2 regions of the Saccharopolyspora erythraea genome follow, and region 1 is predicted to be linked to the other one. Evidence: riboswitches for the same ligand, from Rfam matches in the RefSeq annotation. Region 1 holds a riboswitch; the other holds the start of a gene.

Region 1 (4,659 bases):
ATCGCGGCGGCCATCCGCTCCGGGTCCTGCGCGCGGGTCACGGCGGTGGCCAGCAGCACCGCGTCGCAGCCCAGCTCCATCGCCAGCGCAGCGTCCGAGGCGGTGCCGATGCCCGCGTCGAGCACGACCGGCACCGACGCGCGGGAGACGATCATCTCGATGTTGTGCGGGTTGCGGATGCCGAGGCCGGTGCCGATCGGCGAGCCCAGCGGCATCACCGCGGCGCACCCGGTCTCCTCCAGCCGCAGCGCCAGCACCGGGTCGTCGTTGGTGTAGGCGAGCACCACGAAACCCTGGTCCACCAGCTGTTCCGCCGCGTCGAGCAGCTCGACCGGGTCCGGCAGCAGCGTGTCCTCGTCGGCGACGACCTCCAGCTTGACCCAGTTCGTGCCGAGCGCCTCCCGCGCGAGCTGCGCGGTCAGCACCGCCTCGGCTGCCGTCCGGCAGCCCGCGGTGTTGGGCAGCGCCTCGATGCCGAGCTTGCGCAGCAGGTCGAGCACGCCGGTGCCGCCTCCCGCGTCGGCGCGGCGCATCGCCACCGTCGTCAGCTCGGTGCCGGACGCGATCAACGCGCGCTCCAGCACCGCCAGGTTGGCCGCGCCACCGGTACCGGTGATCAGCCGCGAGCCGAACTCGCGTCCCGCGATGACCAGCGGGTCGTCCATGTCAGTCAGCCTCCTTGAACCGCGGTGAGGACTTCGACGGTCGCCTCCGGTCGCAGGCCGGTCGCGGGCCAGGCGGCCCGCGGCACGACCGCGCCGTCCAACGCGACGGCGACTCCCCGGTCCGGCACGCCGTATTCGCGCAGCACGGCTTCCAGCGTGGCGTCCTCGGGGACCTGCCGGGACTCTCCGTTGACCACTACCTGCACTGTTGCCCTCCGTTCTCGGGGGAGATGCGGCGGCCGGGGTCGGCGGCCTTCACCTCGTCCGGCGGGGTCCGGCCGCACAGCAGCGCGACGACCGCCTCGGCGGTGACCGGCGCCAGCAGGAACCCGTTGCGGTGGTGGCCGGTCGCGGCGATGACGCCCGGTTCCAGCCAGCCCAGCAGCGGCAGGTTGTCGGCGGTGCCCGGCCGCAGTCCGGCGATGGCCTCCACCAGCACGTACTCGGCGATGCCCGGCAGCACCTGCTCGGCGTCGGCGATCAGGTCGCGCACCCCGCCGACGGTGACCTCGGTGTCGAAGCCGACCTCGTACTGCGTCGCGCCGACGACGAGCCCGCCGTCGTCGCGCGGCACCAGGTAGACCTGCCTGCCGTGGACGGGTCCGCGCACTGTCCGGGTCGGCGGCGGCAGGGCGGTGGCCCGCGCGCGCAGCCGCAGGATCTCGCCCTTCACCGGCCGGACCGCCCCGCTCAGCAGCGGGTGGAGGTCACCGGACCGCGCGCCCGCGGCGATCACCGCGACGTCGCAGCGCAGCACCGAGTCCTCCAGCTCGACCTCACCGGCGCGCACCGCCCGCGCCCGGGCGGTGACGAACTCGGCGCCGGCCAGCGTCGCCGCCGCACGCAGCGCGGCCAGGGCGACGCGGTTGTCGACCGCGAGGTCGCCCGGCACCGACAGCCCGGCCCGCACCGCCGGCCCCAGCGACGGCTCCATCCGGCGCAGCTCGCGACCGTTGTGCCTGGTCACCGAGCGGCCGAGCTGGGCGAGGTAGTCGGCGAGGTTGTCGAGCTCGGCGCGGTCGGCGCTGTCGATCCCGACGACGAGCGTGCCCTCCCTGCGCAGGCCGGACGGCATTCCCGCGTCGTGGGCGAGCCGGTCCGCGAAGTCGGGCCAGCGCTGCAGCGACGCGGCCCCCAGCTCGAGCAGTTCCTCCTCGCCGGGCCACGCCTCGGCGACCGGTGCGAGCATCCCGCCCGCCACGTGCGACGCCCCGGAAGCGGGCGCCGGGTCGACCACCGTCACGCGATGACCGGCCCGCGCCGCGCACCAGGCGACGGACAGACCGACGACCCCGCCGCCGACCACGGCGACGTGCTCGGCCGTCAAACCAGACAGTTCAGACAACTCCACGCTCCCTGCGCCGGCATGACCCGGATCAGGTTCGACGGTCGGGGCCTTGGCGCCCCCTCTCAGTCCGGCATCCGCGGACTCCCGTGCTCACCGCCTTCCACCGTACCCGCCGCCGATCTCCCGGTCAGCCGCGGCGGCGAGATCTCCCGGCGGCGCGCGTGGCAGAAGTTACCCTGAGGGGCATGCCAGGACTGGACGGTTTCGGTATCCGCGCCCGCCTCGAGGAGGCCCGGCTCTACCTGTGCACCGACGCGCGCACCGAGCGGGGCGACCTCGCCGAGTTCGCCGACGCGGCGCTGGACGGCGGGGTGGACATCATCCAGTTGCGGGACAAGAGCCCGGGAGGCGCCCCGCTGGAGGCCCGCCACGAACTCGCCGCGCTGGAGGTGCTGGCCGACGCGTGCGTCCGGCACGGCGCGCTGCTGGCGGTCAACGACAGGGCCGACGTGGCGATGGCCGCCGACGCCGACGTGCTGCACCTCGGCCAGGACGACCTGCCCGTCGAGCTGGCCCGGCGCATCGTCGGAGACCAGGTGGCGGTCGGGCGCTCCACGCACGACGTGGTGCAGGCCGACTCCGCGGCCACCGAGGCGGGCGTGGACTACTTCTGCACCGGCCCGGTGTGGACCACGCCGACCAAGCCGGGGCGCGAGGCCGCCGGTCTCGAGCTCGTCCGCCACACCGCCGAGCACCGCGGCCACGGCAGGCCGTGGTTCGCCATCGGCGGCATCGGCATGGACAACATCGACGAGGCGGTCCAGGCGGGTGCGCGGCGGGTCGTCGTCGTCCGCGCCATCACCGAGGCCGAGGACCCGCGAGCCGCTGCCGCGGCACTGCGGACCAAGCTGGGCTAGGACCCCGACGAACGTGGGCCCGGGCGGACGTGCCGCCGGGGCCCACGCGGTCGGTCAACCGGTCACTCGGGGGTCACTGGGTGAGCAGCGTCAGACCGTAGGCCTGCAGGATCTCGTTGACCGGCTGGAAGTAGGTCGTGCCGCCGGAGGTGCAGTCGCCCGAGCCGCCGGAGGTCACGCCCTGGGCCTGGTCGCCGGACAGCCACGAGCCGCCGGAGTCGCCGGGCTCGGCGCACACGTTGGTGCGGGTCAGGCCCTCGACGGTGCCCTGCGGGTAGCGCACCGTCTGGTTCTTGGCCTCGACGGTGCCGCAGTGCCAGCCGGTGGTGGAGCCGGAACGGCAGATCGACGCGCCCTCGGCGGCCTCGCTGGAGCCACCGACGCCGACGGTGCCGCCCTGGTAGTCGTTGACGTAGGGGACGGGGTTCTCGCCGGAGGCGGTGCGGACCCAGCCGTAGTCGTTGCCCGGGAAGGACGAGCCCTCGAAGGTGCCGCTCGGCTGGCTGGTGCTGTCGCCCTGGTTGCCGCAGTGGCCGGCGGTCACGAAGCCGCCCTGCACCGAGAAGCCGACCGAGCAGCGGGAACCGCTGCCGATGTAGTAGGCGTTGCCGCCGATGACGTCGGCGTAGGTCCGGGGCTGCTCGGCGGACTCGACGACGCGCACGGCGTCGGCGTTCACCCCGCTGGCGCGGACGAAGTCGTTCGCCTGCCCGGCGGTGCCCGGGGTGGTGGTCAGGACCACGGAGTTGCTGCTGGCGTCCACGTACCAGCCGGTGACCGACTGCGGGGCGCGCGCCGACTGCGCGTCGAGGCCGTCGGCGACGCCGTCGAGCTGCTGGACGTTGTGCCGGACCAGCTTGGCGTCGGCCCCGGCCGCGCGGACCTCGTCGAGGCGGCCGGCGTCGGTCACGCCGACGACGAGCTTGCCGAGCGCGGCGTCGTAGTGGGAGCCGCCGAACGCGGCGCCGAGGGTCCCGCGCAGGCTCTGGTCGGCGCGGGTGGCCGCGGCCTCGTCGGCGAGGCGCTCCTTGGCCTGCTCGACGGTCAGGCCCAGGTCGCGCTGCATCGCCTCCATCAGGGTCCCGGCATCGGCGGCGACCGGCGCGGGCGCGGTCGGGGTCGCCGTTGCGGGCACGGTCAGAGCGGCGATCGTGCCCACCGCGAAAATCACGGACCCCGTCACCCGGGCCGCAAGTTTGCGCTTCATGTGCTGTCTCCCTTGTTCCGCGTTACCGGACCCCCGTCGGCGAACAAGTATTCGGCGAGGAGAAGACGTGCACATCCATCTTTTGACGCATATCTCACCGAATCGGCAAATTCGTAACGTACTTCGCTGATCAGCGCGAACGGTCGCACGAGGAGGGCTTTACGGCGGCTCCCGCGCGCGACCGTTCGGCCGCGAACGCCGGGATGGCGCTGGTGTTTTCCCAGCTCAGCGGCGGTCTAGCTGATTCCGGCCAGCGGAACGCCGCAGGCGGCTCGGCGGGTCGACGGCGGGCGGCCCGGCGGAACGGCGGCGGGCAGCTCGGCGGGGCGATGGCGGGATCGAGGACGGGCGCCTTGGCGGAACCCGGACCGGTGGCTCGGCGGGACGCGGCGGAAACCCCGGCGCGGGGATGGCGGGACGGCGGCGGAATCGCAGCCGTCGCCCTGGCGGACACCCGGCTCAGCGGACACCCGGCTCGGCGAGCACCCGGCTCGGCGGGTACCCGGCGAAGGCGCAGCCACCCAAGCACCCGCCGCAAGCTCAGCGGCCCCGCTCGCCAGTGGCGAGCGGGGCCGCTGAGCA
Region 2 (4,659 bases), 510 kb from region 1:
GCCGACACGCCCAGCGGCAGCATCAGCACCGTGTCCAGCAGCTCCGCCGTCGTCCGGCGCTGCACGCCGATCAGCACGAACGAGGCCAGCAGCCCGATCAGCAGGGACAGCCAGGTCGCATCCGCCGCGGTGCGCACCGAGTTCAGCGCCGCGTCGATGCCGGAGACCTGGAGCGTGCCGCGCTCGCCGGTGCCCGCCAGGGCGCGGTAGCCGGCCAGGCTCCAGCCGTCCCGGGTGGACACCGACCGCAGCAGCAGGCTCACGATCGGTGTTGCCAGCGCGGCGACGACGACGCCCGCCGCGCCCACGATCCACCACTCGCCGCCCTGCGGCGGGCGCGCGGTCTCCTCGGCCTTGCGCAGCCGCAACGCCGTTTCCCGCCGCCGGCGCGCCAGCGCGGCGATCACCAGCGCCGCGACGATGGCGGCGAGTTGCAGCAGCGACAGCGCCGCCGCGCCCCGCAGGTCGAGCAGTTGCACCGTCCGCAGGTAGATCTCGGTTTCCAGGGTCCGGTACCGGCCGCCGCCCAGCACCAGCACGACGCCGAAGCTGGTGGAGCAGAACAGGAAGACCACCGCCAGCGCCGATCCGAGCGCGGGCAGCAGGGCGGGCAGCGTGACCGACGTGAAGGCCCGCAGCCGCGAGGCCCCCAGCGACCTGGCGGTGTCCTCCACCCGGCGGTCGAGGTGCGTCCACAGGCCGCCGACGGTGCGGGCGACGACCGCGACGTTGAAGAAGCCGTTGGCGAGCATGATGCCCAGCACGCTGACGCCGTCGTCGCCGCCGAGCAGCGCCCGGAAGGCCATGCCGACGACCAGCGTGGGCAGCACGAACGGCACCATGATCATGGCCCGCAGCACGGTCTTGCCCGGGATCGCGAGCCGGGCCAGGACGTAGGCCAGCGGCATTCCCGCCAGCAGCGCGAGCAGCGTCGAGCCCGCGGCCTGGCCGAGGGTGAAGGCGACCAGCCGCCAGGTCGCCGGATCGGCCAGGACGCCGGTGACGCCGCCGTCGGCGCCGAGGCCAAGGATCGCCGCGACCGGCCACGCGAAGAACAGGCCGAGGAAGCCGAGCACCACCGCCGCGGCCACCCCGACCGCGATCCGGTGGCCGCTTCCCGCCTGGGCGGGGGCGGTCAGCCCCGCACCACCGCGCGCCACTGCTCCACCCAACGGTCGCGGTTCTGCTCCACCTGCTGCGCGGGCAGCTCCGCCGGACGCGGCGGCAGCGGGGCGCTGACCGCCCAGCCCTGCGGCAACGGCACGTCGCGCACCGACGGGTAGACGTACATGGTGTCGGCCACCTGCGCCTGGAACTCGGGTGAGAGCAGGAAGTCGACGACCCGACCGGCCGCCTCCGGGTCCTTCGCGCCGCGCAGCACACCCGCGTACTCGACCTGGCGGTAGCAGGTGCCGGCCAGCGCCTTCGTGCGAGGCGAACCGTCCGGGTTCACCTCGGCCGCGGGCGAGGAGGCGTAGGAGAGCACGATCGGCCGCGGCCCCTTGCCTGCGGATCCGGAGAAGTCCTGGTTGTACGCCTCTTCCCAGCCCGACGACACCTTGGTGCCGTTGGCGGCGAGCTGGCGCCAGTAGTCCTGCCAGCCGTTCTCGCCGAAGGCCGCGACGGTGCTGAGCAGGAACGCGAGGCCGGGTGAGGACGTGGTCGGGTCCGGGACGGAGAACAGGTCGCGGTAGCGGGGATCGGCCAGGTCGCGCAGGTTCGCAGGCTCGGGCAGGCCGCGCTGGGCGAACCAGCCGGAGTCGACGTTGACGCAGACGTCGGCGACGTCCACGGCGCTGAGCCGGTGCTCCGGCTCCAGCGCGTAGCGCTGCGGGCCCTGGTCGGCGTTGGGCGCCCGATGCGGTTCGAACACGCCCTCGCGCAGCGCGCGGGAGGCGAAGGTCGAGTCGACGCCGTAGGCCACGTCGCCGATCGGGTTCGCCTTGGACAGCACCAGCTTGTTCGTCAGCTCCCCGGCGTCACCGCTGTTGAGGACGTTGACGCGGATGCCGGTGGTCTCCTGGAACTTCGCCAGCAGCTTCTCGTCGGCGGCGAACGAGTCGTGCGCTACCAGCGTGACGGTGCGCGCGGACTGGTCCTGGTTCTGCGTGCCGGCCAGCGAGCAGCTCGCGGTGAGCGCGGCCAGCGCGGCGGCTCCGGCGAGTCGCAGGAAACGGTTCAACGGTCCTCCCGATGTCGCGCCACGCGTCCGGCATCGAGGGCCTCCCTGCGCCGGCATGATCCGGTTCAGGTTCGTACGGTCGAGGGGCTCGCCCCTCCTCTCAGCCCAGCGCGCTGGACTCCCGTGGCGACCCCGGAGTCTACGTCAGGCCCCGCCGCCGCCCCGGACCGCGGGCCGGGACCGCCGATTGGACGAACGCGGTTTGCGCAGCTCCAACGGCTCTTCGCGGCGCGGGAAGGTCGCGAAGAGCGGCTTCGTCCACCATCATGGTCGACATGGCAGAGCTGCTGACCGACGACCAGATCTCCACCGCCCTCGAACACCTGCCGGAGTGGCGGCACGAGGAGGGCAAGCTCACCCGCAGCGTCGAGCTGGCCAGCTTCCCGCAGGCCATCCAGGTGGTGAACCGGATCGCCGAGATCGCCGAGAAGGAGAACCACCACCCCGACATCGACATCCGCTGGCGGAACCTGACCTTCCACTGCGTCACGCACTCCAAGGGCGGGATAACGCAGGCCGACGTGTCGATGGCCCAGGAGATCGACTCCGCCATCGACGCCTTCCAGCAGAGCTGACACCGACCCCGACACGACCGGACGGGACGCCGGGCGCCAACCGCGACGCGGGGCGTCCGGCACCGGCCGTCAGGTTCCGACGAGGTCGGCGACCTCGAAGGCGCAGCCCCAGGACAGCGCGACCCCGCACCCCGCGTGGCCGTAGTCGTGCACGATCCGCGAGCCCTCGAAGTGCTCGACCTCCAGCCGGACCTGCTCGCGGCCGGGGCGCAGCCCGACGATCTCGTCGCGGACCTCGGCGCCGCCGAGCTTCGGCTCGACCTCCGCGCAGCGGCGCAGGATGCCCTCGCTCACCGTGCTGGAGGGCACCAGGTTCCAGTCGTGCTCCACCGCCACGCCGCCGAGCACGACCCGGTCGCCGTGCGGCATGTAGCCGGCGAACTCGGAGGCCGTGGTCAGCTCGATGAAGTACTCCTCCACGCCCGGGTTGGCCACCACCACGTGCTGGCCGCGCACCGGGTGCACGGCGGGGTCGCCGACCAGCTCGCGGGCCCCGACACCGGTGCAGTTCACCACGACCCGAGCCTCCGCGACCGCCTCGCCCAGCGTCGGCACCGGGCTGACCACCAGCTCGCCGCCCGCGGCCCGGAAGCGGTCGACGAGGTGGTCCAGGTACTTCGGCATGTCGATGAGCGGCACGGTGGCGTGGTAGCCGCTGACGAAACCCTCCGGTAGCTCCTCGGGCCGGCATTTGCGCAGGTCGTCAAGGAGTTGCGCTTCCGGCGGCACGACGTCGCCCAGGTCGAAGCGGGCGGCCATCCGCCCCGGTGCCAGGTGCACGCCCGACGCGCTGTCGCGGCACAGCGCCATGAACTCCGCATACGAGCGGGTGACCCACCGCAGGACGCGGTCGGCAGGCCGGAGCATCGCCGGTCCCCACATCGCGCCCGCGACGGCGGAGGTGGTGTCGCGGGGGCGCTCGGCGGTGCGGATGCGGACCGGGACTCCCGCCTCGGCGAGGACGATTCCCGAGGTCAGGCCCTGCACCCCGGCTCCGATGACGAGCACGGACTCACCGCTCACGCGTCCACGCTAACAGCACGGCACGACGTCGCGGCCCCCTCGAACGGGGCATTCCAACCGACCGGCGTGACCTGCGCTCGATGCCACCGACCGGCCTCACCGGCGCCACTGCCCGCCGAGGGCCGGGGCGAGGCCCGCCCGTGCGATTTCGCGGAAAGCGGCCGGGTCGGCGGCCGCGCCTTCGGGCAGGACCCCCAGCAACGGCGCCCCCGTCACCTCCGGCAGGTCGTCGAGGTTGCACCGGCACGCCAGGTCCGGAGCCGACGGCCAGCTCCCGACGACCACACCCGCGCACTCGACACCGCGCGCCCGCAACGCCTCTGCGGTGAGCGCGGCGGCGTTGAGCGTGCCGAGGCCCGCGTGGGCGACGACCAGCACCGGTGCCGACAGCGCGACCGCGACGTCGGCGAGCGTGCCGCCGTCGTCGTCGTAGTGGACCAGCAGCCCGCCCGCGCCCTCCACCAGCACCAGGTCGTGTTCGCGGTCCAGCTCCCGGGCCGCCTCAGCGACCTGCGCCGGCCGCACCGCCGCCGCGCCCGCTCGGCGGGCGGCCGTGGCCGGGGCCAGCGGCTCCGGGTAGCGGGCCAGCTCGACCGCCTTCACCGGGCCCGCGAGCCGCGCGACCTCGGCGACGTCACCGTCCTCGCCCGCCTCGACACCAGTCTGCGCGGGCTTCAGCACCGCCACGCGACCGGGTGCGAGGGCGGCTATCGCCGCCGTGACGACGGTCTTGCCGACCTCGGTGCCGGTACCGGTGATGACGAGAACGGACATCCGTGGGCTCCAGGAACGTTGTCGGGACGACGGCGTTTCGGGCTCGATTTCCTCCTGCGGCAAGGAGGTCGACGCCATGCGCGAGCATGCCGCACGGGGCGGCCC

Evidence for each region. Region 1 has a riboswitch for thiamine pyrophosphate ahead of thiO (glycine oxidase ThiO). Riboswitches for the same ligand answer to the same signal wherever they lie in the genome.
Region 2: another riboswitch for thiamine pyrophosphate. It lies ahead of HUO13_RS04930 (thiamine ABC transporter substrate-binding protein); the one in region 1 lies ahead of thiO (glycine oxidase ThiO).

The regions. Positions count from the first base shown of each region.
Region 1 is NZ_CP054839.1:564,568-569,226, reverse strand. It holds gene HUO13_RS02715 (thiazole synthase) at 1-665, opposite strand, end outside; gene thiS (sulfur carrier protein ThiS) at 671-871, opposite strand; gene thiO (glycine oxidase ThiO) at 862-1,992, opposite strand; TPP riboswitch at 2,002-2,111, opposite strand; gene thiE (thiamine phosphate synthase) at 2,199-2,870, shown strand; gene HUO13_RS02695 (S1 family peptidase) at 2,944-4,077, opposite strand.
Region 2 is NZ_CP054839.1:1,070,953-1,075,611, reverse strand. It holds gene HUO13_RS04935 (ABC transporter permease) at 1-1,160, opposite strand, end outside; gene HUO13_RS04930 (thiamine ABC transporter substrate-binding protein) at 1,136-2,182, opposite strand; TPP riboswitch at 2,222-2,310, opposite strand; gene HUO13_RS04925 (4a-hydroxytetrahydrobiopterin dehydratase) at 2,458-2,757, shown strand; gene HUO13_RS04920 (FAD-dependent oxidoreductase) at 2,827-3,780, opposite strand; gene bioD (dethiobiotin synthase) at 3,877-4,554, opposite strand.